2 regions of the Cryobacterium sp. Hz7 genome follow, and region 2 is predicted to be linked to the other one. Evidence: riboswitches for the same ligand, from Rfam matches in the RefSeq annotation. Region 2 holds a riboswitch; the other holds the start of a gene.

Region 1 (14,713 bases), on a different contig from region 2:
TGGGATCAGGCCGAGCACGGTCTATGTGTGGGATAAGCAGCGCCGTGACGGGCTGTTGATCGTGTCGGATGCCCGTAAGAATAAGTACGTGATGAGCAAGGAAGAACGCGCCGATTATCGGCGGCTGCAGCGTGAGAACGAGCGGTTGAAAGCGCAGTTGGACCAGTCGGAAGCTGCGGTGGAGGTGCTGGGAAAAGCATCCGAGCTCTTGGGGGCTTTGGCCAAGAGCTCGCAAATCAAGGCACCCTCACTGCCCGAACAACCAGCGATCCCGCCGGCGTTCCAGAGCCGGAAGCGGGACGAATAAAGTCCCGCGCCGTCACCGATCTCGCCGTGACCGGGATGTCCGTGGTCCGGGCCTGCCGTCTGCTGGGTCACTCGCGGGCCTCGTTCTACCGTCACCGCCGCCCAGCGGTTGATACGCGGGTGCCGATGCCGCAGGCCGATCGTTGCCAGCCGGCGGCGTTGTCCCAGTCGGAGCGGGCGTCGGTGCTGGAGATCCTCAACCTCACCCCCTACGCCGGCTTGTCAGTGTGCCAGGCGTTCTACCGCTCGTGGGACGACTGCTACTACGTGGCGTCGAAGTCCTCTCGGTACCGCATCGCCCGCGCGGCCGGCCAGGTCGGCGATCGCCGTCGGCAGGCCACGGGCTCGCCCAAGAAGATCCCTGAACTGGTCGCCAACGGCCCGTCTCAGGTGTGGTCCTGGGACATCACGAAGGTTCGCGGCCCCGCCGCGGCCAATGGTTCCACCTCTACGTCATCATCGATATTTGGTCCCGCCGGGCAGTGGGCTGGCGGATCGAGAACTACGAAGACAGCGACCTCGCCCAAGACATGATCCAGACCGCCGTCACCGTGAACGGGAAAGCACCCGGCTATCTGCACTCCGACAACGGGGCAGCGATATGCAGCCAACCCGTATCCGTGCTTCTGGAAATGCTCGGCATCGGGAAGTCCTTTTCCCGGCCGAAAGTCTCCAACGATAACCCCTTCTCCGAAGCATTCTTCAAGACGCTGAAATACGACGAAGTCTTCCCGAGCTCCTTCCCCGACCTCACCACCGCCGAGGACTTCTGCCACTGGTTCTTCCGCGAATACAACCAGAACCATCGCCACTCCGGGATCGGCTGGCACACACCCGACAACGTCCACCACGGCCTCACCACCAGCATCAGCGCGGCCCGACGCAAACTCCTCGACCGCACCGCCACCGCACACCCCGAACGCTTCAACCACCGCCCCAAACCACCCGCCCTGCCCCGACGCGTCTGCATCAACGACCCGCACCAAAGAACCATCCCCAACCTGTCTCACACAGGTTGACAAATACCGACACTGCCCGAATTGCCTACGAAGCCGAAACAATTCTGGCCGAACGATGGGTCTTCCAATCGCGGGAGGACATTCGCAGCAATTACTGCGGGGCCATGCTGGAGAACCCGGCCACGAATGATGCAACTCTCCGTTGGCTCGTTGAGGCAGATTGGGGCCTTTGGCCCTGACCCCAGCGAGTGGACACCTCACAAGAGAGAATGTTCACTATGGCAAGATCACGTCGGGAGTTCACTCCTGAGTACAAAGACGAGGCCGTGAAGCTGGTCATCACCACCGGCAGAGCGGTCGCGACCGTCGCCCGCGAGCTTGGTGTTAACGAGGCCACACTGGGCCGGTGGGTGAGCGCGTTCAAGGCTCGCAACGAGACCGGGCAGACCGAGGTGACGGAGTCTGAAAGGGCCGAGCTGCTGCGGCTTCGGAAAGAAAACGCGGACCTGAAGATGGACAGGGCGTTCTTGAAAAAAGCGTCCATCTTCTTCGCCCAGGAAGCGTCGGATACGAGCGTCTTGCGTTCGAACTGATGCTGGCGGAGAAGACCAACTTCACCATCACCCGCATGGTCCGCCTCCTCGAGGTCTCCCGGTCGGGCTACTACGCCTGGGTTGGCCGGCCGCCGTCGCCGGCGTCGATTCGGCGGGTGCATATCGAGCGGAAGGTCACCTTCTTCCACGGTGATTCCGACGTGGTCTATGGGGCCCCGCGGATCTTGGCTGATCTCCGCGCGGACGGGGAGATCATCTCTCGCAAGACCGTCGCCGTGACCATGCGACGACTGGGTTTGGCGGGCATTTGTCCGAAGAAAGGGAAGACGACCACGATCATCGATCACGCTGACGCTTACCCGGTCGACGCGGTGAAACGGAAGTGGGATACCGGGGCGCTGAACCAGGTCTGGGTGGGCGATATCACCTACCTGAGGACCTGGGAGGGGTGGGTGTATTTAGCGACCGTCATCGACGCCCACAGCCGCCGCGTCATCGGCTGGGCCATCGCCGACCACATGCGCACCGACCTCATCCAGGACGCCCTCATGATGGCCATGGTGATGCGCGGGGACCGCCCGGCGACGGTGATCTTTCACTCGGACCGCGGCACCCAATACGCGTCGGAGCAGATCACCGAGTTCGCTGCCGCACATGGCATTACCCAGTCGATGGGATACACCGGAATCTGCTGGGACAACGCAATGGCCGAGAGCTTCTTCGCGAACTTGAAAACAGAGTTCTACTACCGTCGCATCTGGCCCACCCGGGCCCGAGCGATCCGCGACGTCGCGGCGTGGATCGAGGACCACTACAACCGCCGCCGGCGGCACTCCTCGATCGGGCATGTCACCCCGGTGGACTTCGAGATGCAATACTCGTCCCAGGCCGCAGAGATCCAACTCGCCGCTTAACCCGTGTCCACTCTCCGGGGTCAAGGCCAGTCGTGGCGTTTTTCACCGCTGCAGGGTTCTCGCCATGGTGTCGTCTCACCAGGCAACTGTGAATGTCCGAAGTCGTCTGCACAGTAGTTTGATCTTCCGGCGTATCCGTACCCGTGTGGACGACTGGCATGTTATTCCATAGTCCGGTGCACGACGAAGCCGTCGCTGAGGACCGGGTTCCTGAGCGTGGTCTGCTGATGGTCCCCGATGAGGGGTGGGCGCTGGCGGTACGCCGGGCAGAAGCCTGCAGGTTCGAGCGCGCGATCTCCGGTGACCGTTCAGCTCGATGACGGGACCACGACCGTCACCGACCCGCGTCTCACGCGTAAGCGGTGTCGAAGAAGGCGAGTTCGAGGTCGACGACGTGCTCCCACACCGCGGTGAGGCGGTCCCGCTCGGCAGAATCCTGGGGGAAGACGCGATCCAGCTCGTCGAGGAGGAACTGCACCCATTCCTGGAAGTCGGTGCCGCGGTGGAGGTCGATCCACTCACGGTGGACGAAGCGTTCGGGCATCTGCGCCTCGCGCTCCCCCCAATCGAGGTAGAGCCATTCGGCGATGACGAGGATAACGAGCAGGTGAGGGTAAGACTGTGATCGGGTCGCCTCGGTCATCACCTGCCTGAACGCGGTAGTGGCGGGAGTGAGTTCGGGTGCGGTGCGTTCGGACTTGGGAACTCCGAGCTCGTCGAAGGACTGCTGGAAGTAGCCCTCCTCGTCCGACGCGAGCATGCCGAGCTGGCGGGCGAGACGCCGTTTGGCGGGCACCTCGTCCCCGTACGCGACACATGCTCCGAGCATGGAGAGGAAGGCGTCGAAGAACTGGTGGTCCTGCACGAGGTAGCCGATGAGGACCTCGTCGTCGATCGCGCCGGCGGAGAGCTCCCTGACGAAGCGGTGGTCGACGGCGGCGTCCCACGCCTCGGCCACCGCGGCGCGGAGTTCCGCGATGTGGCCGTTCGGGTCGACGGTGATGGTAGCGATGCCGGGTGCAAATCGGTGAGCGTCGGTCATGAGCATCTCCTCTGTCAGATTGTGCGCTGCCGTCCTTGGCAGGGCGCGTCGACAGGGGAGGATGTCCGGCGGGTGCAATCGCAAGCGCGAACGCATAGGTGGATGTTCACAGGCGAACGGTCACCACACGACTTCCTCCGCCGGTGCTAACCGGTTCAGGTTCAAGGGTCTGCTTGCGCACTCTCAGCGCCCATTCACGGCGCTCCCCTGTCGTACAGGTCGAGTGTACACAGGGGTTGCTGATCGGGAGTAGCTCCGCAGGCGAACAGGCGATTCGCCGCAGACACGAGCTTGTCAAGACAATGTCAACACCCCCTCGCCATCGTGGGTCGTCGCTTCACCAGACAATGACTACGCAACCTCTAAGTTGTGCAGCCGACTGCGGACACTCGTGCAGTCAACTTCGGACACTGTCCGCACACGATCGTTTCCGGGCCCGATCTCATCGCCAGGCATCCTCGCGAGCTGCGAGCCCGTCGACCGCGCCCTGCCAAACCCAACAGCGCAGCTCTTCCCCGTCACCGTCGACGTCGACACCAACGGCGTCCTTCGTCCAGCGCATCACGCGGACGGTGCAGCGCACATCGGTCTCACCGAAGCGCAACAAAGCCCTCTCCCAGGTGGGCGCCCGCTCGGGTCCGATCGACAACACCGGCATGCTTAGCCTCAATACCATTCAGATAAGCACTCTCCTCTTACATTGCGGCTATGGCGCGTACAGGGTGGGTGAAGCCGGTCTCTGACCGTCGGTTGTCGGGTTTGGTAGCCGCGCACCCACCGATACGCGCACTGCCGAGAGATGCCAAGTTCCTTGGCGACGTGCGCGGCCGGACGACCACCCAACACCCTTTCGGCCAGAAGAGCCCTTCCGCGAACGTTCAACCTGGCATTGTGTGACATGAGGACCTCCGTTGCGAAGTGAGACGTTGAACATCTCCACTAAGCACCGGAGGACCTCCCTTTTTCAACCCCTTAAGCCACTAACGTCGTGGCCGGGTACACTTAGGTCGCGGTTCAGAAGGTCAGGATCGGCACGGTACGCGTGCTGCACGCCCTGTTCATACAACCTAGTCGGCATGTGGTTCCCGTGCCGACGCAGCCAGCGGTGCACCGTGGAGACCGGGCGGCCCAACCGGACCACGATCATGCGGTGCCCATCGCCGCGGGCCTTCACCGCCAGGGCGGTGCCGATCACCTCGGCCGTGTCCGCCCGCCGCAGAACCAGCGCTGCGGGCAGCAGCACGTGCGTGGCTGCGCACTCCGGGCAGCGGGCACGGCGGGGTCACACCAGTAGCTCTTGACTACCACACCGACCGGGGGAAGGGGCCACCTCGTGTTGAGGATGTCGCGGTCGCCATCACCGTGCCGATCAGCCCGGCCAGGATCAACGCGACGACCCCGGTCGTCCGCGACCATCGGTGTTCGTCACGATGATGCCGCCGATATCGACAACCATCTGAAACCACGATCGTAACCCACCGCGACGCACCACCCCGGCCTCATCGTCACCCACCGCGACGCATAAAAGGTGTCGAGAAATTCCACACTCAGTGGGACGTGATCGCGGGCAGCGTAGTCGGTGGCGGGTTCGCTGGATCACACATCCCCTGTGGTGTCATCCAGACTCTCCAAACGTTTCAGGGGGTATTTGTGAACAACTGGGCGTCATCGGATTAGCAAGTATGTGCCGTGCCCTAGACCCGCTTCTATGCTCGACTTTGTCGTCGCGGGGCTAAGCGCCAACTCCGCGCCGTATGTTGAGGGCCTTGAGCTCCAACGCGCAGTCCATCGTTCCGTTGTCTCTGGGGAGAGAGCGGACACCGTCATCTTCCTGGAGCATCCAGCTGTATACACGGATGGTAAACGCACCGAGCCGGAGGAGCGTCCTACGGACGGTACCCCGGTCATTGACACTGACCGTGGTGGCAAGATCACCTGGCACGGGCCCGGGCAACTCGTTGGATATCCGATCCTGCGTCTCGCCGAGCCCGCCGACGTCGTCGGCCACGTGCGACGGTTGGAGGGCATTCTGATCGACGTGCTCGCCGGGTTCGGTATCGAGGGTGTCCGAATTCCCGGCCGCTCCGGGGTCTGGGTCGGTTCAACCCGCCGGGAAGACAAAATCGCGGCCATCGGCATCCGAGTAGCGGAAGGAGTGACCATGCATGGATTCGCCCTCAACTGCAGTAACTCCCTTGAGCCGTACGATCACATCATCGCCTGCGGGATCAAGGATGCCGGGGTGACGACCATGTCGCGCGTTCTCGGTCGCACGGTGCACACATCCGAACTGATCGACCCCATGAAGGCAAATTTCAAGAGTGAAATGACGGTGGCCGCATGAGAGCTGTCCCAGCGGACCGGAAGCTGCTCCGCCTTGAAATCCGCAATGCCGAAACGCCTATCGATCGCAAGCCTGCGTGGATCAAGACCGTCGCCAGGATGGGCCCCGAATACCACAAGCTACAAAACCTGGTGAAGAGCGAAAACCTGCACACTGTCTGTCAGGAGGCCGGCTGCCCCAACATTTTCGAGTGCTGGGAAGATCGGGAAGCAACCTTCCTGATCGGCGGTTCGCAATGCACCAGGCGCTGCGATTTCTGCCAGATCGACACGGGCAAACCCGCACAGTACGACACAGATGAGCCGAGGCGCGTCGCGGAATCCGTCGTGAAGATGAATCTGCGCTACTCCACGATCACGGGCGTTGCCCGCGATGACTTGCCAAACGAGGGAGCATGGCTGCACGCCGAGACGGTCAGGCAAATCCATCAGCAGAGTCCCGGCACCGGAGTCGAGATTTTCGTCACCGATTTCTCCGGCAACCCCGACTTTCTCGGCGAGGTCTTCTCCTCCAGACCCGAGGTCTTCGCGCACAATGTAGAAACCGTTCCGAGATTGTTCAAGCGCATCAGGCCGGCTTTTCGCTATGAGCGTTCTTTGGATGTCTTGACCCAGGCGCGCGCCGCGGGGCTCATCACGAAGTCGAATCTTATTCTCGGCATGGGAGAGGAACGGTCGGAGATAACGCAGGATTTGCATGACGCAGGCACAGACATCATGACGATCACACAATACCTCCGACCAACGGCGCGACATTTGCCTGTCGATCGTTGGGTGAGTCCGGAGGAGTTCATTGAGCTCAAGGTGGAGGCCGAGGAGATCGGTTTCCTCGGGGTGCTGGCCGGTCCTCTCGTTCGTTCGTCGTATCGGGCAGGCAGGCTGTGGGCACAGTCCATGCAGGCCAAGGGGCGAGAGGTCCCCGAACACCTCAGACCACTGGAGGATGCTTCGCTCGGCTTCGCGCAGGCCGTCTAAACTACTTGGAGTGGTTATGTGGGTCATGGGGATGATGCAGTTGCTGCGGTCCTGGCCGAGCTGGAGGATTTCGTGGTCGAGTGATTGCGTCGCCGCCCAGGACCCCACCCGACCGGTGGACCGACGCTGAGACCGTGACGAAACGACAGCACGCATCCGGTGCAGACGATGTCCATTGTCCTGGGAGGGTTAGGCCCCCCGCCACGAGTGGCCTACCTTGGTATTAGTGGCATGCCCCGGAGGCCGATTTCATACCGACGGATGTCGGCGGGCACCGCTATCGAGTAAGGGAGCTTACCGTGGCATACAACGTCGCCCAGAAACTCATCGCGTCGCACTTGGTCTCCGGGGAGATGGTGCCGGGGACCGAAATCGGCCTGCACATCGACCAGACCCTCACCCAGGACGCGACCGGGACCCTGGTCATGCTGGAGTTGGAGGCGCTGGGACTGGATCGCGCGCGCACGGAGGTTTCCGTGCAGTACGTCGACCACAACCTGTTGCAGGCCGACAGCAAGAACGCGGAGGACCACGATTTTCTCAGCTCCGCCTGCCAGCGGTTCGGTCTGTGGTTCTCGAAGGCCGGAAACGGGGTGTCGCACCCCACGCATATGCAGCGGTTCGGCATCCCCGGCAAGACGATGGTTGGCTCCGACAGCCACACCCCGGCCGCCGGCTCGCTGGGGATGCTGGCCATCGGCGTCGGCGGCACCGAGGTAGCCCTGGCCATAGCCGGCGAGCCCTTGTACATCAGGATGCCCGAAATCTGGGGCGTGAAGCTCACCGGACAACTGCCGCCGTGGACCAGCGCCAAAGACGTCATCCTCGAAATGCTGCGCCGGCACGGCGTCAAGGGCGGCGTCAACCGGATCGTCGAGTACTACGGCCCCGGCCTCGCCACCCTGACCGCGATGGATCGGCACGTGATCGCCAATATGGGCGCCGAACTGGGCGCGACCACCACCGTTTTCCCGGCCGATGATCAAGTGCAAACCTTCCTGCGCGCCGAACAGCGCGAGCAGGATTTCACCGAACTGCTCGCGGACGAAGATGCAACCTACGACGTGACCGAGGAGATCGATTTGGCTTCTATCGTGCCGTTGATCGCGCTTCCCAGCTCGCCCGGCAACGTCGTGCCGGTGCGCGAAGTGGCGGGGCGCCCGGTGGGACAGGTCGTGATCGGGTCGTCCGCGAATCCGGGCCTGCGCGATTTCGCGATCGTGGCCGCGATCACGAAGGGGCGGCAGTCATTCCCCGGCCTGTCCCTCGACGTCAATCCCAGCTCCCGGCAGATTCTGCAGGACCTGACCATCATGGGGGCCACCCTGGATCTGATCGGGGCGGGGGCTCGACTGCATCAGTCCGGCTGTATGGGCTGCATCGGCATGGGCCAGGCCCCAGCGAATGGCAGCATCAGCCTGCGCACGATGCCGCGCAACTTTCCCGGCCGCTCGGGCACCCAGGAAGACTCGGTCTACCTATGTTCGCCGGAGACGGGGGCCGCCGCCGCGCTGACGGGACAGATCACCGATCCGCGGGACCTGCCCGGGCTCTTCGGCTTGGAATATCCCCAGATCACACTTCCGGCGGTGTCGAGCGTGAACCTGGCGATGCTCGAGAAGCCCTTACCGCCGGAGGAATCCATAGCGGTGCACCTGGTCAAGGGCGAAAACATCTCCTCGTTGCCGGTCTTCGGACCGCTCCCCGAGCACATCGAGGCACCCGTCGCCCTGATCGTGGGCGATGACACTTCGACGGATGAGATCCTGCCAGCGGGTGCGCGCGTGCTCCCTTTCCGCAGCAACGTCCCCAAGCTCGCCGAATTCACCTTCGACCAAGTCGACCCGACCTACCCGACTCGCGCCGCCCAAACCCGAGATACGACCGGCCACATGATCGTCGCAGGGGCCAACTATGGGCAGGGCTCCTCTAGGGAGCACGCCGCGATCACCCCACGCTTCCTAGGATTAAGGGTGGTGCTGGCGGTCTCGTTCGCACGCATCCACTGGCAGAACCTGGCCAACTTCGGCGCGCTGGCGCTCCAGTTCGTGGATGCGGCCGATCACGATCGCATCGCGCAGGATGACGTGCTCGTGCTCGACGGGATTCGTGAGGCTCTCTCGAACGGAACGGAGATCCTCGTGCGCAACACAACCCGTGATGAGGTCTACTCCGTGCGCCACGAACTCTCGACCCGGCAGATCGAAATGCTCCTCGTCGGTGGCCTCATCCCGTGGCTGCGCACCCGGAGCGCACGCGGAGCCGCCATTCCTGAGGAAACCAAATAGGCCCGCGCAGTTTCATTTTGCGGCGAAAATTCATTCTGTGACGCTAACCGTCCCGGCGCACACGTGACGGTCGGCTCCAGACGAGCCACGAAAGCGTATTCGTCGCCGGTGACACGCAGCCTGCCCCCTCCGGTCAAGCCCATGGACCACCCTTCGTCATCTAATCGACCTTCAACTCAATCGCGGCACTATGCACTCAGACCGGGCAAAAAACGGAGACCTACCAGTATGAGATGCTCAAGAATAAGTGGACTCCACGCGCTGGCAGCGTAACCGACTCCGAACTGAGAACGGGCGCACCGACCGGCCACGCGCGGCAATCACCTCACCGTTGAGACGTGCGCAGCGGTAGCGGAGCCTGAGGGAAATGAAAGTTGAGAACGACATGCAAAAGAAGTCGCTCACCGCACTCGTGCGCCACCATCTCAATCACGCACGGGACGCATCCAGCGGTCGCAGCGCGGAGACCGTTTACGGCGGCCACGTGCACGTCCTCCGGCAAACGCTGATCGCGCTCCGTGCCGGGCGACGCCTTGGAGAACACGACAACCTGGCTGAAGCAACCGTGCAGGTCCTCGAGGGGCGGGTCGTTCTCACCTCGGGTGGCGCATCGTGGTCTGGATGGCGCGGGGACCTGATCACGATGCCGCCGGGCCGCAACTCGCTGGAGGCTGTCGAAGACGCGGTCATCCTGCTCACCGTGGCGAAGCTCATCGCTCCGGCGCGGCGTCCTCCACCGATTGCACTCGGCAAGCCGACGGCAGATGGGGGCAGTGACGGGACGACCGAGGGGACGGACACCATCGTGCTCGACGCCCGCACCATCCCGCACGCCATCCGGCACGCGGCCGTCTTCGGCGCGCTCGACGCCATTGTGCCGGGGTTCGCCCTGGACGTGATCGAACCGCACGACCCCCAACGGATGCTGGCGGAACTTCAGCAGAGCCAGCCAAACACTTTCGACGTGAGCTACATCGAACGAGGCCCGGAGCTCTGGCGGGTGCGCTTCAGCCGCGCCTAATCCACAGCACGACGGCGTGGTGTCCTGACCCCCGCAATGTACGGCCCCACCTACAAATCGTGCAGGCCCGGTGAACAGGGCCGGAGAAACACGTGGTTGCTGAGCAACAAGAGCACGCTCGGGTTCACGGTTGCGTCCTGTCGTTGCCGACCGGCGCGAGAGCGATTAAAACAGATAGCCTGTTATAGGAGGACAGCGGTGGTCGTCTACGAGCGCGAATCTTCGTAACAGTGCAAACCGTACGGTTCCTTGGACCCAATCTATTTATGGAAAGTGAATCGCTCCCCGGTCAAGATCATGCACTACCACCGAGGGAAAGGAAGTACTAATGAGCACAGCCACGATCGACAACAAGCCCATCATCCCCGAAGAAATCAAGTCGTTCACCGCCACGATCATTGTGCGCCGGTTCAACCCGGAGGTTGACGAAGAGCCGCACTGGCAGGACTTCGACGTGCAGCTCTACCCCTCCGACCGCCTGCTCGACGCGCTGCACAAGATCAAGTGGGAACAGGATGGCTCGTTGACCTTCCGTCGTTCCTGCGCGCACGGCGTCTGCGGCTCGGATGCCATGCGCATCAACGGTCGTAACCGTCTCGCCTGCAAGACGCTCATGAAGGACCTCGACGTCACGAACCCCATCTACGTGGAGGCCATCAAGGGCCTGCCGCTGGAGAAGGACCTCATCGTTGACATGGAGCCGTTCTTCGACTCCTTCAAGGAAATGCAGCCGTTCATGATGAACAGCATTAAGCCGGAAAAGGGCAAGGAGCGCATTCAGACGGTCGCCCAGCGCGCCCGCTTTGACGACTCCACAAAGTGCATTCTATGTGCCGCCTGCACTACCGCCTGCCCGGTGTTCTGGACCGACGGTCAGTACTTCGGTCCGGCCGCGATCGTTGCAGCACACCGCTTCATCTTCGACTCACGCGACGATGGCGCCCAAGTGCGCCTCGACATTCTCAACGACAAAGAGGGCGTGTGGCGTTGCCGCACGACCTTCAACTGCACGGATGCCTGCCCCCGCGGAATTAAAGTGACCCAGGCCATCGCCGAGGTCAAACAAGCCATCCTGACCGGCAAGGTGTAAGCACAAGTAAACCGAAGGCGCCGCATCGGGTTACGGTGTCGGCGGCTGGTCTAAGACTAAGTGGATCTGTTGATCTGTTCGTCTAGTAAGCGGTGTCCTGGGCGACGCTGCCACCTGCTGCGCGCTTCAGCTCCTCGCCCAGATCCTGGAAGTAAGAGACTTCCTTCTCAATACTCGCGGCCTCGCGCGGCGAATGTCTGGCGGCCTCCAACTCGTCCCAGATTACCGAAAAGGCACGGGCATACTCGACTACAGCTTCGTAAAAAGCAGCTCTACGCGCCTCGTTCCGCTCCACGACCTCCTTGTTATCGAGGTTTCTGGCGCAAAAGTAATTCTGGTAATCAAGTGTGCGTTTAGGCGGGGAAACTGGCTCGCACAGCTCACGAATCGCTTCCGCCGCTGTCTCTAGCGCCGAGCGGTTGCCCTTCACTTGATCCTTCACCACGTCAGCCCATCCTTCGCGAAGTCAATCATTAAAACCTACTCCGGCAAGCTGGCTGGGTCGGAGGCCACCCAATGTTCCAGCACGCGCGCGGTGGAACAGACCACTGCGACAGCCGGCCTAGCTCAACGATTGGCCGCCACACCCAGGTTAATCACCGAACAACCCGCAAGAGCTTTAATCAATACTCCGAAGGGCTGAGTCCCAAGCCGGAGCGGGAGCGAAGTATTTACAACCCCGAGTACGAGTGCAGGCCTCTGCAGAACACGTTCACGACGCCGAAGTTGAACATGACGGCGGCGAAACCGAAAATGCCAGCCAGGCCGACGCGAGGTCTGAGTAGTAATGGAACGAAAACATTCGCTAAGTTTGAAGTCGTTCAGTCTTGGCTGTTCGGATCACGCAGCAGCAGCGTTACGTCTTCTGAACGGTGATGGTCCAGGCGGCATCGCCGACGCGGTCGAAATTGGTGACCGGGTAACCTACCTCCGCGGCCCAGCGTGGCAGGGCATCCGTCGCTTGGGTGCAGTCGAAATTGATGACCAGCTCATCGCCCAGATCGAGCAGGGCAATGGCTTCCTTGGCCTCGACAATGGGGAACGGGCAGACCTGACCATCGGTTTCAAGTACGTGAACTGCCATGGTGAATCTCCTTGTTCTGCGGTGAATTGTTGAACTGGAACGTGGCGCCGGGCGATAGACGCTAGCGGCGAACGGATGCCCGTGCGGTGCTGTGGCCGGGTGCCGTCTTGCTGGGCGAGCCCGGTGCTGCAGCGCCCTGACCTGACCCCTCCCGAGCCGCGGCATTGCGGGCGGAGCGGGCCTTGGATGGCCCGGTGATGAAAAGCCGGGTGGCGGCGCCGGTACCGAGGATCATGAAGCCAAAGGCCACCCAGCCTTGAAGCTGGAAGGAAGCCGTGTTGACCATGGCATTGCCGATGGTGCAACCGCCAGCCAGGCTGGCGCCGATACCCATGAGGGCGCCGCCGGCGATGCTGCGAACGGTGGTGACGACATCCGGAATTCGAATACGGAATTCTCCGCTGCCCTTGGCGGCAATGAAGGCTCCGGTGAGGATTCCGATCACCAGATAGACACCCCAGTCGATGACCTCGGCGTCGCCGCTCACGAGATAGTTGACGATGTTTGACGAAGGGCCGGTGATTCCGAGACCCGCTTCGCGGCCGGTGGCCCAGCTCAGCGGCCAGGCCAGAATCGCCAGCGCGTCAATCACGAGCGCGGTCGTGAACGCGCCCCACTGCTTCTCGAAGAGGAGGCGGGCGATGCCGCGTTTGCGGGGCGGCAGGGTGGCCAGGCGAGCTCCCGGGCGTTTGCGCAGGTGATGCCGGGCTAGCAGAACGACCGCGGTGACGAGCACGGCGATCAGGAGCCAGGGCGAGACGCCAAGCAGCCCGTGCACGGTCGAGGCCTCCACCGTCACGCTGCGCAGGCCGGATACCCCGGTCGCCAGCACGCCGGTCTTCGAGATCGCGGAGAACAGCGCATAGAAGATCAACGCCAGCCAGCTGCCCACCAGGCCCTCACCGGCCCGGTAGTAGGTGCCCGTGGCGTAGCCTCCCGCGAGCACGATGGCGAAGCCGAAGAGGAAAGCGCCGAGAACCGTGGCGAGCCAGGGAAAGGCGCTGGACGACAGCGAGATTACGCCGACGGCATCCAGGGTGAAGACCCCGACGCTCTGCACGGCGATCACGATGAGAAAGGCCGTAAGCCAGCGCGTGTTGCCGGTGACCCAAAGATCACGGAATGCGCCAGTGACGCAGAAACGACCGCGTTGCATCGCGAAGCCCAGGGCAATGCCCAAGCCCAAACCGGTGAGAAGCATGTCGTATCCCCGTTCGTCGCGGCCTTCACGAAGTCAGGAAGGCACTATCGACGCTACGACTCATCGTCGGATCAGCACCGCAGAAGTCGCGCGGTGACCCTGTGATGGCGAGTAGCGCTTGATGGTAGCGCCAGTCCATGCAGGTGGTAGCGCGGTTCTGACGAGGTGGTAGCGGCCCGGGCGCTGTGTGCCCGGGCCGCCCCCGTCTCATTCCCAGTAGGTCTCGTGGGCGCGGGCTTGGTCGTTGCGGTGCCTCCGCATGTCGATCTGGCCGAGGTTGATGATCCGGGCGTTGTTGGCGAGGTGGTTCACGATCGAATCCGCCGCGACCCGGTCGGGCAGCTCGGCAACCCAGTGGGCGGGTCCGGTCTGCGAGGCGATCATCGTCGGAAGCCGGTGTTCACGGTTTGCGAGGATCGCGAACAGGTCGCTGGCGGCGTCGCTGTCGATGCCGACGGTGAGGAAGTCATCGATGATGAGCAGGTCGATGTTGGAGAGCTCGTTCAACAGTTTCTGGTGGGCGATGCCGTCGCCGCGGGCGATGACGAGCCGGCGGGCGAGGTCGTCCATCCGGAAGTAAAGAACCGAGTGTTCGCTCTGGCAGGCGCCGATGGCCAGCGCGCAGGCGAGGTAGGTTTTCCCGCCGCCGGTGGGCGAGATGATGAGCAGGTTTGTCGCATCGGAGCGCCAGTCGTGGGCGGCATAGCGTCGCATGCGCACCGGGGTGATGCCGCGCCCGTCGCGGTAGTCGACCTCGGCGACGGTCGCGCCCGGGATCGGGAAGGCGGCCTGGCGGATGAGTTTGTCGACCTTGTTGATGCGGCGGGACTCCAAAGCGTCATCGACGGCGGTGAGGAACAGCTGCTCGGGGGTGAGGGTGTCGTTGGCTTCGTCCTGGATGAGCTCTTCCAGCCGGGTCGCGACGTGGGTCACGCG
Region 2 (14,713 bases):
CGGCATCACCCGCAGCTACACGGACGGGGCGGGCGTCTGTTTTCTCTTCACCGGTCAGGTGCAGGGCCCGGACTCGACCTACACCTTTGCCGGTGCCCTGCTCGGCGAACCCGATTACGACACCCTGACCAGTGACGTCACCGCCCTGATGGAGAGCGCCCGCGCCGGGGTACGCGAGCTGCCAACCCTCGCCCAGGGTGACGCCTACGTGGAGTTCAGCACACCGTGGGGGGCCGAGGCCTCCGGAACCGTGCGCACGGCCACGACGACGTACGGCTGGCAGGCCCAGGCGCCGGGCGACGCGGAGGTGATCCTGGAGACGGTGTCGACCGGCCGGGCGGGCAAGACCGTCGGCCGGGTCACGGTGGAGACCGGGGGCACCGAGGTGACGTCGACGCTGGTGCTCGACCGCACGATCAGCGCGCCGGGCCTCGGTTGGCGGCTCCTGCACCCCGTGCCGATGATCTCGGCGCTGATCGCCGCGGACCGCTAGCGGCGAAAGGCTGCCGCGACCGCCCGCCGGCTACTGGTCTGCGGCTACTCGCGCTCGCCGGTCGGCAGGAACGGGTCGCTCTCGCCCGCGTCGAACCGGTAGCGCACGTGCACGCGGCCCTGCACATCGCGCACGTCCTCCTCGTCGTACCAGAACAGCGTTTCGACCCCCTCGACGGCGGCCATCATGCTGACCCGGGCGTCATGTTTGCCCTGGATCAGCACCCGGGTGTCGACCTGGCCCGCGAGGGGACCGTCAATGAATTCCGCGGTGTAAACGACATTTTCAGCACCTTGATCAGCCATGCCTCCAACCTAGTCCCGGGCACCGACTTACGGGCGACGGATGTCCGGGGTCCCGGCCAGCCGGATCGTCGCCTGCCGCTCGGGCGCCTCCCGCTCTCGGTAAGCGTCCCAGCCCGCTTCCCACTGGTCCCAGTGCGACCGGAACAGTTCGCCGTCCCGGGCGAGGGCCCGCTGCTTGCGGATGCGGTCGTCGGCGGCCAGCCAGACCCGGATGTCGCTGAGTGGCGCGTGGGCGGCCGCCAGGGTTCCGCAGCCCTCCACGATCAGCGGGCGGGCCGGGTCGACCGGGTGCCATTCTGCCAACTCGCGCCGCTCCCAGTCATAGCGCCGCCAGGCGGCGGGCCGGCCCAGTCTTCTCGGGGCGAGCACCTGTTCGCGCAGGTGCGTGACGGCGGCGTCCAGCCCCTGCCAGCCGGGGTAGATGTCATCCAGCCGCACCAGGGTGGGCCGGAGCGGTCCCGGCCAGGCGACGACAAGCGCGTCGGCGAGGGTGCTCTTGCCGGCGCCGCTCGGCCCGTCGATGAGAACGACGGGCGCCACCCCGGCGGCGGCAAGGTCGCGGAGCACGGGGGCCAGCAGCATCCGTCGGTCACCGACCGGATCGGGGGCGGCCGGTTCGAGGGCGGCCGTGGGCAGATCAGGTGAGGACAAAGTTCCAGCTTCCCGTCGCCACGGAGACGCTCACCGAGAGCAGGGCCACGGCCAGACCGATGCCGACCAGGGCCACCTCGCGCCCCCGGAAGCTGGAGGGGCGGGCCCAGGTGCGCCGCACCGAGGCGCCGAACCCGCGGGCCTCCATCGCCGTCGCGAGTTTGCTGCCGCGCCGGATCGACAGCACCAGCAGGGCGAAGGCCTGGCTGAGCAGCCGGCGCAGGACGCCGCGGTCCGCGATGCCGCGGGCCCGCCGGGCCAATTCGAGGGCGCGCCAGTCCTCGAGGAACAGGCCGACCAGGCGCAGCCCGGCCAGACCGCCAAGCACGAAGCGGGCCGGCAGTTTCACGACTTGGCCGAGGCCGTCGGCCAGGTCGGTGGGGTCGACGGTCACGAAGAGCACGACCGACGGCAGTCCGATGGCGAGGATGCGCAGGGTCGTGGCGATGGCCAGCTCGAGTGATCCCTCGGTCACGTTCACCAGCCCGAAAGACCAATAGACCGCCCCGGCCGCCTGCCCGTAGAGCAGGGTGGTGACGCCGGCGGTGGGTGCGGCGATCCAGACCGGCAGGGTGCGCACCGCGAAGGCCTTCAGGGACAGCCCGGCCCAGAAGAAGAGCACGAACTCGCAGGCGAGGGCGACGACTGCGGAGACCCAGTCGATGGTGAGGATGAGCACGCCCGCCAGCAGCAGCGCGGCGGCCAGCTTCGCGACCGGGTTGATCCGGAAGATGGCCTGGGTTCCCCGGGCAGGCGTCAGCACGCTCACCGGGACACCGCCGCCCGCGGCGTGACGCTGCGGCCGGCCCGCCCGGCCAGATGGTACTCCCGGTCAGCCAGGGCGACCACGAAGTCGGTGTCGTGCGAGACGGCGACCACCGCGGTGCCCTCCCGCAGGAGTTCGTCGAGCAGGGCCACGATCTCCCGCCAGGTGCGCAGGTCCTGGCCGAAGGTGGGCTCGTCGAGCATGAGCAGTCGTGGCTGGGTGGCCAGCACGGTGCCCACCGACAGCCGACGTTTCTCTCCGCCGGAGAGGGTGAACGGGTTCGCCTCGGCCAGGTGATCCAGGCGCAGGCGCTGCAGCACCTCGTCGACCCGGGCATTGATGTTCGCCTCCGGCCGTTTGAGGGCGCGCGGCCCTACGGCGAGTTCGGCCCGCACGGTGGCGGCCACGAACTGGTGCTCCGGGCTCTGGAACACAGTGCCGATGCGGGTGAGCAGCTGGCGGGACTTCCAGCGGATCGGTTCCTCGTCGGCCCCGCCGGCGAACTCCGGGCTCGCGAGAACCGCTCCCCCGGCCGGTTTTAGCAGGCCGGCGAGGGTGAGCATCAGGGTCGATTTGCCGGCGCCGTTCGGTCCGGTGACTGCCAGAGCGGTGCCGGCGTGCACCGTGAGGTCGATGTCCCGGGCGAGCACGTCGGCGCGCGTGCGCGCGACCGCGAGGCCGGGCGTGCGGAGCAGAGGGACCGAGCCGGGCGCCGACGCCGAGCTGGTCTCGCGCCGCGATGCAGTCAGGCCGTTGCCCCGCCCGGGCACCCAGACACCCGCGGCCGCGAGCCGTTCCCCCTGCCTGGTCAGCACGTCGTCGGGATGGCCGTCGGCCAGCACTCCCCCGGCCGCGTCGAGCACGATCACCCGGTTCACAAGGTTCTGCCAGACGGCGACCCGATGTTCGATCACGATGAACGTCGCCGCGGAGTTCTCGAGCACGCGGGCAACGGAATCGCGCACATCCAGCACGCCTCCAGGGTCGAGATTCGCTGTGGGTTCGTCGAGCAGCAGCAGCCCCGGCCGCATCGCCAGCACCCCAGCGAGGGCGAGGCGCTGCTTCTGTCCACCCGACAGCGACGACGTCGGATGGCTGAGCGGCAGGTTCAGGCCGACCATGTCCAGGGCGTCGCTCACCCGGCGCCAGATCTCTTCGCGGGGCACCCCCAGGTTCTCGCAGCCGAAGGCGACGTCGTCGCCCACCCGCGCCAGGATCACCTGGGAGTCAGGGTCCTGCAGCAGCAGCCCGGCCTGGCCGCGCGCTGCGGTCGGCTCGGCGCCGTTTACAAGCAGCTGACCGCGCTGCTCGCCCTCCTCGTCGCCGCCGAGAACCCCGGCGAGGGCGTGCAGCAGAGTGGATTTGCCGGCCCCGGAGGCGCCGAGCAGCAGCACGCGCTCGCCCGGCTCGATTCTCAGGTCGAGGCCGTTGACGGCCCAGCCCCGCCGCCCGGCATGCCGCCATCCCCAGCCGCGGGCCACGACGGACGCTCCCGAGACGGATGCCGCTGCTGCCGGTGTCATCGCCGTCCCCCTAGACCTGGGTGCGGTTCGATCGCCCGGCGGCGAACCGCGACAGTGCCCCGGTGCGGGCGAGGCCACGCATGGCCAGCCAGGACAGCAGTCCGGCCACGACAATGCCGGAGACGATCGAGGAGGCGGTGTAGATGGTGATGAAGGGAACGGCCGATCCGGGGTACCAGAGCAACAGGTCGTTGACGGCGAGGGCAAGGCCGGCACCCGCGCCGGCGAGCAGGGCCACGACGAGGCGGTAGTTGGCGTAGAAGAACAGCGCGAAGACCAGCTCCGCGCCGAGACCCTGCACCAGGCCGGAGACCAGGATGGTGGCTCCCCAGGCGGTGCCGCCGACCAGAGTCGACACGACCGCCGCCAGCAGCTCGGTGTAGAGCGCGGCGCCGGGTTTGCGGATGATGAGGCCGCCGAGCACGCCGGCGAACAGCCATCCGCCGCCCAGGAGAGCCTGCAGGCCCGGCAGCAGCGGGGTGAGCAGGCCGCTGAGCGGGTTGTACGCCTGGTTCCAGACGACGAAGATGAGCCCGCTGGCCACGCCGATGACACTGGCGATGACGATGTCGACGACCCGCCACCGGAAGTTACGCGGCTGGCGGGACGTGGTGGAGGTGAGAAGAGTTGTTGTAGCGTGCACTGGTCGTGCCCTTTCCGTAGATGGTTCCAGGGCACGGGAACGAGAAAATTTGCCTCCCTGCGCTGGCATGATCCAGATCAGGTTCGACGGTCGAAGCTTCAGAAGCTTCCTCTCAGCCCGGTTGACCGGACTCCCGTGTTCGATTCAAGTATAGACCTCGGCCTAGACTCGCGGGATGGAGTCCTCGCCTCGCCCCCGCATCACTGTCGGGCGCGAATGACGTTCACCGTTCCCCTGATCCTCGCCGGGCTGTTGCTTCTGTTGCTGCGCCACTTCATTTTGCGGCGACGACGGATGCGACGCGGGCTACCCGTGCGCGGACCCTGGCACATCCCCCGCAGCTGGCGGGAAGGGCCGGGCTCCCGCCAGCGGCTGGGACGCTGGCGGTGTAGCTGGCGCGGGCGGCGTTGACCGCCCGAACGCGGTACGCTCGACGTGGTGTGTCGGGAAGTCTGGTCGACAGCAATGTCCGTGTGCCACAAAATCCTGATTGACTGAGGCTCGTCCATGCCGAAACCATCACCTCTTCCTCCCACCCCGAAACTTAACGTCTTTCGCCGCAGCAGCTATCCCGAGTACCTGCACGTCTCGACGATCCTGCGCAAAGAGACCGTGGGCGGCGCTCTCCTGCTGGTGGCGACGGTTCTCGCGCTGACCCTGGCCAACACCGGGGCCTCCGATTTCTACTATGCGGTGCGGGACTTTCAGATCGGCTACGAGCCGTGGCACCTCAATCTGAGCCTCGGCGCGTGGGCCGCCGACGGACTCCTGGCGATCTTCTTCTTCATTGCCGGGCTCGAACTCAAGCGTGAGTTCGTCGCCGGCGATCTGCGCACCTTCAGCCGCGCGGTCGTCCCGGTCGCCGCGGCCGTCGGCGGCGTCATCGTTCCGGCTGTGATCTTCACCGCCATCGTGTTCAGCTCGGGGCCGGAAATGTTACGAGGCTGGGCCATCCCCACCGCCACCGACATCGCTTTCGCCGTGGCCGTGCTCGCCGTGATCGGCTCCAAACTGCCCAGCGCTCTGCGCATCTTCCTGCTGACCCTGGCCGTGGTCGACGACCTGCTCGCCATCGCCATCATCGCCTTCTTCTATTCCGGCGACCTCCAGCCTGTTCTGCTGCTGCTCGCCATCGTGCCGCTGAGCCTCTTCGCCTTTCTGGCGCATACGCACTCCTATCTGTTCGGCACCACCAGGTGGGCCGCGGGCGCCGTTCTGCTGCCGCTCGGCCTCGCCACCTGGGTTCTCGTGCACGGCTCCGGCATCCACGCCACGGTGGCCGGAGTGCTGCTCGGCTTCGCCGTGCCCGTGCTGCGCAGCCGACGTGGCGGCGGACCCGACGCCGGCCCGGGCCTGGCGCAGAACCTCGAGCACCGCATCCGCCCGCTCTCGGCCGGTTTCGCCGTGCCGGTGTTCGCGTTCTTCTCCGCCGGGGTCACGATCGGCGGCGTGTCAGGCCTGACAACGGCCCTCACCGACCCGGTCGCGATCGGAATCGTCGTAGCCCTGGTGGTGGGCAAGCCGGTTGGCATCATGCTCGCCACCTGGCTGGTCACCAAGACCACCCGGGGCGCCCTTGACCCGGACCTGGCCTGGGTGGATGTGATCGGCGTCGCCATGCTCGCCGGTGTCGGCTTCACGGTGTCGCTGCTGATCAGCGAGCTGGCTTTCGGGCAGGGTAGTCCGCACGACGAACACGCCAAGGTGGCTATCCTGACCGGTTCGCTGCTGGCGGCACTACTCGCGACCGTGGTGCTGCGGAGCCGCAACCGGCACTACGGGCGCATCGCCGCCAAAGAGGCGCTCGACGCCGACAACGACGGCGTCCCAGACGTGTTCGGGGCCGATCCGGCTCGCGACGAGCGGTTCGGCGGGCACTGACAGGGCCGGAGCGCACCCAGCCGCCCAACTCCCTCAGCCGGAGTGTCTGCTGGTCGTCACGGGCGGAACGCCGTGCCCGGCACCGAACCAATTCGACGGAGATTCATCGATCAACACCCGTTTTTGAGCCCAAATGCGCTGTTCAGGGCACAATCTCCGTCGAATTCGTTCGGGACGGATGTGCCGCAGGTCCGCGGACTCGAAAGACGCGGCGGTTAGAGCCTACGTTCATCCACCGCGTCGCTGTCCGCGGGAAAACGCGCGTCGGAATCGGGAACAAGCGCAACGGAGCCCGCGATCCGCGAACCCCCCTCAACCTCGGCCATGGAGACTCACTCATCGAGCTGGCCGGCGGGCACTGCTAGCGCCGGAGCGCAGTCAGCAGCCCGACATCCTCAGTCGGAGTGGCGGGGCGACCGGGCGGCTGGGAGCCTTCGCTGCTAGCGTTTGAGGGCGCGGACGACGCGGGAGATCGCCTTGCCGGCCACCCAGAGGAACGGGATGCCGACCGCGAGCAACGAGATGACGTTGGGCTCGAAGCGCACCGTCGTGCCCGATTTGACGTAGGCGCCGATCGGCAGGGATGCCCCGCCGCCCCCGCCGCCGGACCCGCTGCCGGTGGCGGCGGAGTCACCCTCGCCACCGCCGAAGCCGTAGTAGACGAGAGCAACGGGAATCAGGGTGACGCCGTCCACCTGGACCGGATCACCGTAGGCCGACCTGACGCCGGCGGTACGAGAGATATCTGCGAGCTTCTCTGGAAGGCTAGTCATGGATTCAGGCTACCCCCTGTCTGGTTTGCGGTTGCCTGATCAGAGTGGGCCTGATCAGGGTGTGTCCGGATCCAGCAGCGACGCCGGGCGCACCGTGCCGCGCCCGAACCTTGCGGTGACCGAGTCCACGGCCCGTTCGGCTCCCCGCCAGTCGTCGTCGGGGTCCCAGAGACCGGTGCCAGTGCCGTCGCCACCGCTGAGCTGCTCAACGCGCACGCCGATGAGGCGCACCCGGATGCCGGAGGCCGCCAGAGCCTCGAAGCTGGCAGCCACCTCCTCGTAGATCCGGCGTCCGACGCTGGTCGGTTCCGACAGGGTGCGGGAGCGGGTGACGGTGCTGAAGTCGGTGTAGCGCACCTTGAGCACCACGCAGCGGCCGACGAGGCCTGCGCGGCGCAGCCGGGCAGCCACCGCAACGGACTGCCGCAGCAGTTCGCTACGGAGCCGGGCGACATCCGTCACGTCGTATTCGAAGGTGACCTCGTGGCCGACACTTTTCTCCTCGTGCTCCACCGTGACCACCCGAGGGTCCCTCCCCCAGGCAAGCTCGTGCAGCTTGCGGCCCGACGCGTCGCCCACGCACTTCTGCAGCACCGCGAGCGGGGTGCGGGCGAGGTCACCGATCTGACGCAGGCCCTGCCCGAGAAGCGCCTGCTCGGTCGTGGCGCCGACCCCCCACAGGGTGCCGACGGGCAACGGATGCAGGAATGCGAGGGTCTCGTCGGCGGGGATCACGAGCAGGCCGTCGGGTTTCGCCCGGCCCGACGCCATCTTGGCGACGAACTTCGTGCTCGCCGCGCCGACCGAGCAGGTGAGCCCGGTTTCGGCCTTGACCCGGGCCCGGATCTTCGCGCCGATCTCGGCCGGGGTGCCGTGCAGGCGCCGGGCACCCGCCACGTCGAGGAAGGCCTCGTCGATGCCCAGCTGCTCGACCAGCGGCGTGAACTCTTCGAAGATGCGCATCACCCGGTCGGAGTATTCCTTGTACCGCCCCATGTGCGGTTCGAGCACCACCGCCTCCGGGCAGCGCCGCAGGGCGAGCGCCATGGGCATGGCCGAATTGACGCCGTAGCGCCGGGCCACGTAGTTCGCCGCCGTGACCACCGAGCGCCCGGACCGGTGCCCCACGATCACCGGGCGGTGCACCAGTTCGGGGTGATCGAGAAGTTCGACTGACGCGAAGAACGCGTCCAGGTCGATGTGGAGCAGGGTCGCGGTGCTGTCGTCGACCGCGCCTGTCGAGACCGTGCGATCGCTGCCGTCCTGCCTGCTCATGCGTCCTGCCTGCTCATGCGTCCTGCCTGCTCATGGAGAGACCCTAGCCCGGACCGGCGACAGGCCGCGACCGATTCCGCGACGGGAGAACGTAAACAGCGCCGGGGCGGAATGCACGGTGACGGAATGCACGGTGACTGATGCCGGTTGTAGCGTTGCAGGGGCATCCGTTCCACCCGTTCTACCGAGGGAGTCCCATGACGCATGACTGGCTTGCGCTGCAGAAAAAGGCCGCCGAGGAGTTCGGGGCCCGCGTCGACATGATCACCGACTGGGCCGCCGCCACACCGGACACCGAGTGGACCGTGACCGAGTTGGTGCGCCACGTGGTGCTGGAACAGCAGTGGGTCCCCGCGCTGCTGCGCGGCCTTTCGGTGCTCGACGCCCGGCGCTCACTCACCCCGCTGGGCCCGGACCTCGCGAAGGAATGGGCCATCTATTCGGCGCTGGCGGCCGCAGCCTGGGCAACGACCCCGGCCGACGCACCGGTGACCCTGTCGTATGACACGGTGGCGGCATCCGACTACCTGCGCGAGCAGGTCTCCGACGTCACGATCCATTCCTGGGACTTGGCGCGGGCAACGGCCGCCGAAGAGTCCCTCGACCCGGCCCTGATCGAGGCGGTCTGGACGGTTTTCGAGCCCCAGCGGGACACCCTCGAGGCCAGCGGCCTCTTCGCCTCCCCGATACCATCCGACGAGAACGCGCCGCTGCAGACGCGGCTGCTCGCCCTGACCGGCCGGGATCCGCGCCGGCCGTAGCCCGCGGGCTGCACCTGCCAGGCGTGGGGCTAACGGCTCTCCTTTTCCGAGCCGGTAATGCGTTGGGCGATGTAGATCGAAACGATCGACACCAGCACCAGCACCAGCACCACGGCGATGACGTTGACGATCGGTGCCTGGCTGGGGCGAAACAGGTTGTCCAGAATCCAGATCGGCAGGGTCTTGATGCCCGCCCCCGCGGTGAAGGTCGTCACCGTCTGGTAGAGCGAACCGGAGCACGGTGATGATGTTATCGAGCGTCCAGGACCGTGTGGTGGTGCCCGTGAAGCTGTCGACCGTCCACAGAGAGGTGATCAGCGGGGCGGCGAGGGCAACGAGGGCAACGAGGGCGACGATGTAGATCAGGCCGAGCCAGAGCAGAGGGGTGGACAGCATCAGCGTCAGGCGAAGCCGCGGATGCCGGCTCAGCGTGATCGAATCCCGCCGGGCGAGCGTGTCCCGGTGCGGCGGCACCGGCATCCGTTGCCCCGGCGTCGCCGTGTCACCCGTCATGATTCCTCCGATTCGGCTCGGCCGGATGGGGATGCCGCGCTAACCCTTGATCTCCTGCCAGGCGGTCGTCCAGTCGGAGTAGTCGGTGCACTTCACATCGGTGCGGCCGTCGAGGCAGTCCTCAATGGGAGTGGACCAGTACCAGATCTACGCCGCGTACTCCTCGTCGCCGGCGTGGGAGATCTCGCACTGGTCGGGGTTCACCGTGAAGTCGCAGGCGCTCTCGTTGCCGCCCAGCCCGGAGCACCCGTCGCGGCCGTAGTCACTTACTTCGGAGATTGTCGCAACACGCCGCCCAGACCGGCGTTTCCCCAAAAATCTCCGTAATACCGTGAGGACGGATGCGGGTGGCGCGCCCCATCACGGATGCCCGAAGCAGGCCCCGCAGCGAGCACCACTCCTCCTCCGCAATATGAGTTTGATCGGGTTATCCACAGGGCGCTGACGGTCGCCGACCTGGGGCATCGAATGTCAGTGGGTACCCGTAACGTCTCCCTCATGAAGCCCATATATAGCGAGCAGTCCGAGACCCGGTGGAGCTTCGTGCCCCTGCCCGGCAGAACCCTGCAGTGGACCTCACCGACCGGGCGCACCCTCCTCAGCGAACCGGCCACGAACATCCGTGCACCGGAAAAAGGGCCGAATAGGAGCCGACCGTGCGGCAGGCGCACACGAAGCAACCGGCGCCGTTCTGAGCGGAATTGCGGCCACCTCAAGCACGGCGGCTCGGGAGCAGCGTTAGGCGATCGAGGTTCCGAAGAGAAGACCCAGCAGATAGGTGACGCCGGCGGCACCGAAACCGATGATGAGCTGACGGATGGCGCGCCGCCAGGGCGGCCCGCCCGAGAGCAGCCCGACGATGGCGCCAGTGGCCAGCAGGGCGAGCCCCACGAGCACGGCTGCCGCGATGACCGCGGTGATCCCGTCGAGGCCGAACAGATACGGCAGCACCGGCAGGATCGCCCCGGAGGCGAAGAAGCAGAAGCTCGACGTGGCCGCTCCGATTCCCGTGCCGATGGCTTCGTGCTCGTCGACCGCCGGAGCCAGGCCGCCGGTCTTCTTGACGTCGACCGGGCCGGTCGCGATGGCCACCGTGCGCAGAACCTCGCGTGCATGGATCTCCGCTTTCTCCGGGGGCATCCCCTGCGCGCGATAGACCAGGGTCAGTTCGTTCGCAGCCAAATCGAGATGGGCCAGCACAGTCCGGGAGGCCGGATTCGGCGTTGAGGCTTCGAGCAGCTCACGCTGGGACCGTACCGAAACATATTCGCCGGCACCCATCGAGAGTGCCCCGGCGAGAAGACCGGCGATACCGGTGAAGAGGATCGTGGCGGCGGGCACTCCGGTGGCGCCGATGCCCAGCACCAGGGCCAGGTTGCTGACGAGGCCGTCGTTGATCCCGAAGACCGCGGCTCTGAACGTGCCAGCCAGCCGCTGCCGGCCGCGAGCGGCCAGCCCACGCACGACCTCCTCGTGGATGCGCTCGTCGGCGGCCATGGTGTCTGTGGCGTCGGTATCGGCGTCATACGGGGAGCGGGCCTCGGCACGCTGGGCGAGGGCAAGCACGAAAACCGATCCGAACCTGCGGGCCAGGAACCCCAGGAAACGGGTGCGGATCGCGCCCCGGTGTGGGGCTCCGACCTGGTCACCGAGAAGGTGCCGCCAGTGCTGTTCGTGGCGCCCCTCGGCGTCGGCCAGAGCCAGCAGGATCTCGCGCTCCTCGCCGCTACGGCGTCCGGCGAGGTCGCGGTACACCGTCGCTTCGGCCCGTTCGTCTGCCAGGTAGCGGCGCCAGCGACGGATGTCCCGCGCGGTGGCCGGGCGCTTCTGCTCCACGACGGTTACGCCTCGGGGGCGGCTTCGAGCGAGCTCTGCGCCACCCGAGCCGACGCGTGCGGGCCAGAACCGTCGAGACCGTAGAAGGGTTCGTCGAATTCCACGATCCATACGGTTTCCCGTCCGGAAACGGGGGCGTACAGGGCCGCGCCCTGGAGTTCTCCGGCCGCCACAATCACTCCGCTCGGGTCTTCGGCGTCGGCGTCCGGATACCGACCACGGTCCAAGCGCACCACGACCTGCGCTCCCACACCGAGGGCACCCGGCTGGGAACCGGGGTACCCGTCGGCGGCAGGTTGGCGCGTGTTCCCGAGGCCCATTACTCGGCCGCTCCGGCACGCTCGAGCACGAGCTCGCGCACGCGCGCGGCATCCGCTTGTCCGCGCATGGCCTTCATAACGGCGCCGATCACGGCTCCGGCCGCCTGAACCTTGCCGTCGCGGATCTTGGCCAGAACATCGGGCTGGGCGGCCAGAGCCTCATCGATCGCCGCGATCAGCGCGCCATCGTCCGAGACGACCGCGAGACCGCGGGACTCGACGACCTCGAGCGGAGTGCCCTCGCCGCCGATGACGCCCTCGAGCACCTGCCGGGCCAGGCGGTCGGTGAGCGTTCCGGCCACGACGAGTTCGATCAGTGCGGCGACCTGCGCCGGCTGCACAAGCGAGTCGGCGGACACACCGGAGGCGTTCGCAAGGCGGGCAACCTCGCCGGTCCACCACTTGCGGGCGGCCTGGGCTGCGGCGCCGGCTGCGATGGTTGCCTCGACGACGTCGAGGAGGTCGGAGTTGACGACATCCTGAAATTCGAGGTTGGCGAAGCCCCATTCGGCCTGAAGCCGCTTGCGGCGGGCGGCCGGAGGCTCCGGCAGGGTGGCGCGGAGTTCTTCCACCCATTCCCGCGACGGGGCCACGGGAACGAGGTCGGGCTCCGGGAAGTACCGGTAGTCGTCGGCGTCGGACTTGGGCCGGCCGGCCGAAGTGATGCCGGTTTCCTCATGCCAGTGCCGGGTCTCCTGAGTGATGGTTCCACCGGCGTGCAGCAGGGCCGCCTGACGCTGGATCTCGTACCGCACGGCCCGCTCGACCGAACGCAGCGAGTTCACGTTCTTGGTCTCGGTGCGCGTACCGAGCACATTCGAGCCGCGCGGGCGCAGGGACACGTTCGCGTCGCAACGCACGTTGCCCTCTTCCATCCGGGCGTTGGAGACGCCGAGCGCTTTCACGATCTCGCGGATGGCGGCAACGTAGGTGCGGCCGATCTCGGGTGAGTCCGCCTCACCGCCCTCGATCATCTGGGTGACGATCTCGACCAGCGGCACTCCGCCGCGGTTGTAGTCGACCAGCGAGTAGTCGGCACCCTGGATGCGACCGGTCGCCCCACCCACGTGGGTGAGCTTGCCGGCGTCGTCCTCCATGTGGGCGCGCTCGATGTCGACCGTGACCAGGCGTCCGCTTTCGAGTTCGATCGTGAGCTGACCGTTGAACGCGATCGGCTCGTCGTACTGCGAAGTCTGGAAGTTCTTCGCGGTGTCCGGATAGAAGTAGTTCTTGCGGGCGAACCGCGAGTACTCCGCGATCTCACAGCCGAGGGCGAGCCCTAAACGGATGCTCGATTCGATGGCCTTCGCGTTCACCTGCGGCAGCCCTCCGGGCAGACCCAGGCAGGTGGGGCAGGTGTTGGTGTTGGCACCCTGGCCGAATTCGTTCGCGCAGCCGCAGAACATCTTTGTTTTGGTGTTGAGCTCGACGTGCACCTCAAAGCCGAGCACCGGCTCGAACAGCTCCAGGGCCTTGTCGTAGTCCATCAGTTCGGCCTTCTTCATCAGACGGCTCCCTCTGTGCTCGTGAACGCTGTGCTTGTGGCTGTGCCGGCGAACATTTCTCTCCGCGCCAGTTCCGGCGCCCGGCTGAGGAGGGTGTGCCCCCAGGATGCTTCGAGCAGCGCCTCGACGGCGGCTCCGAAGCTGTAGAGACGAGCATCCATTTTCGCGGGCGCCATGATCTGAAGGCCGACCGGCAGGCCGTCCTCGGGCGCGAGTCCCATCGGCAGGCTCATGCCGGGGACCCCGGCAAGGTTGGCCGGGATCGTGGTGACGTCGTTGAGGTACATGGCCATCGGGTCGGCCATCTTCTCGCCGAACTTGAACGCGGTGGTCGGCGCACTCGGCGACACCAGCACGTCAACCTTCGAGAAGGCCGCGTCGAAGTCGCGCTGGATCAGCGTGCGCACCTTCTGCGCACTGCCGTAGTAGGCGTCGTAGTAGCCGGCACTGAGGGCGTAGGTGCCGAGAATGATGCGGCGCTTGACCTCGGGGCCGAAGCCGGCGTCGCGCGTGGCCGCCATGACCCGTTCGCTGGTCAGCGGGCCGTCTTCCGGGTTGACCCGGATGCCGAAGCGCACCGAGTCGAAGCGCGCCAGGTTGCTCGACGCTTCCGCCGGGAGGATCAGATAGTAGGCAGCGATCGCATACTCGAAGCTGGGGGCGGAAATCTCGACGATCTCGGCGCCCGCCGCGGAAAGCAACGTGAGGGTCTCGGTGAAGCGCTGCGCAACTCCGGCCTGAAATCCGTCGCCGCTCAGCTCCTTGATCACGCCGACCCGCACCCCCGTGAGCGCCCCGTCGGCGAGGCCGGCGCGTGCGGCGGCCGCCATCGAGGGCCAGGTGTCCGTGAGCGACGTCGAGTCGAGCGGGTCGTGCCCGCCGATCACGTCGTGCAGCAGGGCGGCGTCGAGCACCGTGCGGGTCACCGGGCCGACCTGATCGAGCGAGGATGCGAGAGCGATCGAGCCGTAGCGGGACACACCGCCGTAGGTGGGCTTGACGCCGACCGAGCCGGTGACGGCGGCCGGCTGGCGGATCGAGCCGCCGGTGTCGCTGCCGAGCGCCAGCGGCGCCTCGAAGGAGCTGACCGCGGCCGCGGAGCCACCGCCGGAGCCGCCGGGGATCCGGTCGTAGTCCCACGGGTTGTGCGTCGGGCCGTAGGCGGAGAATTCGGTCGACGAGCCCATCGCGAACTCGTCCATGTTGGTCTTGCCGAGCAAAATCAGCCCGGCGTCGCGCACGCGCCTGACCACGGTGGCGTCGTACGGGGGGATCCAGCCCTCGAGGATCTTGGAACCGGCGGTCGAGGGCATGTCGATGGTGGCGAGCACGTCCTTGATGGCGATCGGAACCCCGGCGAGCGGCCCGAGCACCTCGCCGGCGGCACGCCGGGCGTCGACGCGGGCTGCGGCGGCGAGCGCGGCCTCGCCGGCCACGTGGAGGAACGCGTGCACACCGGTGTCGACGG

The links. Region 2 has a riboswitch for thiamine pyrophosphate ahead of E3N86_RS13180 (ECF transporter S component). Riboswitches for the same ligand answer to the same signal wherever they lie in the genome.
Region 1: linked by a shared signal. The riboswitch ahead of E3N86_RS12200 (TenA family protein) and the one ahead of E3N86_RS13180 (ECF transporter S component) in region 2 are both predicted to bind thiamine pyrophosphate.

Annotation. Positions count from the first base shown of each region.
Region 1 is NZ_SOFB01000052.1:14,595-29,307, reverse strand. Features, by position in the region: gene E3N86_RS12215 (transposase) at 1-307, shown strand, start outside; gene E3N86_RS17435 (hypothetical protein) at 334-840, shown strand; gene E3N86_RS12210 (transposase) at 789-1,325, shown strand; partial or broken gene E3N86_RS12205 (IS3 family transposase) at 1,535-2,733, shown strand; gene E3N86_RS12200 (TenA family protein) at 3,083-3,775, opposite strand; TPP riboswitch at 3,891-3,994, opposite strand; gene E3N86_RS12195 (hypothetical protein) at 4,218-4,424, opposite strand; partial or broken gene E3N86_RS12190 (leucine zipper domain-containing protein) at 4,535-4,675, opposite strand; gene lipB (lipoyl(octanoyl) transferase LipB) at 5,484-6,119, shown strand; gene lipA (lipoyl synthase) at 6,116-7,093, shown strand; gene E3N86_RS12175 (aconitate hydratase) at 7,393-9,381, shown strand; gene E3N86_RS17895 (DUF2249 domain-containing protein) at 9,749-10,402, shown strand; gene E3N86_RS12165 (succinate dehydrogenase iron-sulfur subunit) at 10,731-11,492, shown strand; gene E3N86_RS12160 (hypothetical protein) at 11,575-11,937, opposite strand; gene E3N86_RS12155 (sulfurtransferase TusA family protein) at 12,349-12,576, opposite strand; gene E3N86_RS12150 (YeeE/YedE family protein) at 12,638-13,777, opposite strand; gene E3N86_RS12145 (ATP-binding protein) at 13,985-14,713, opposite strand, start outside.
Region 2 is NZ_SOFB01000053.1:109,646-124,358, forward strand. Features, by position in the region: gene E3N86_RS13155 (D-alanyl-D-alanine carboxypeptidase family protein) at 1-493, shown strand, start outside; gene E3N86_RS13160 (hypothetical protein) at 538-798, opposite strand; gene E3N86_RS13165 (ATP-binding protein) at 826-1,449, opposite strand; gene E3N86_RS13170 (energy-coupling factor transporter transmembrane protein EcfT) at 1,436-2,218, opposite strand; gene E3N86_RS13175 (ABC transporter ATP-binding protein) at 2,215-3,738, opposite strand; gene E3N86_RS13180 (ECF transporter S component) at 3,749-4,381, opposite strand; TPP riboswitch at 4,419-4,528, opposite strand; gene nhaA (Na+/H+ antiporter NhaA) at 4,889-6,262, shown strand; gene E3N86_RS13190 (hypothetical protein) at 6,703-7,035, opposite strand; gene E3N86_RS13195 (DNA polymerase IV) at 7,090-8,310, opposite strand; gene E3N86_RS13200 (TIGR03086 family metal-binding protein) at 8,508-9,071, shown strand; gene E3N86_RS13205 (hypothetical protein) at 9,101-9,286, opposite strand; gene E3N86_RS16905 (hypothetical protein) at 9,457-9,627, shown strand; gene E3N86_RS16910 (hypothetical protein) at 9,709-9,846, shown strand; gene E3N86_RS13215 (VIT1/CCC1 transporter family protein) at 10,323-11,339, opposite strand; gene E3N86_RS16915 (hypothetical protein) at 11,426-11,740, opposite strand; gene gatB (Asp-tRNA(Asn)/Glu-tRNA(Gln) amidotransferase subunit GatB) at 11,740-13,245, opposite strand; gene gatA (Asp-tRNA(Asn)/Glu-tRNA(Gln) amidotransferase subunit GatA) at 13,245-14,713, opposite strand, start outside.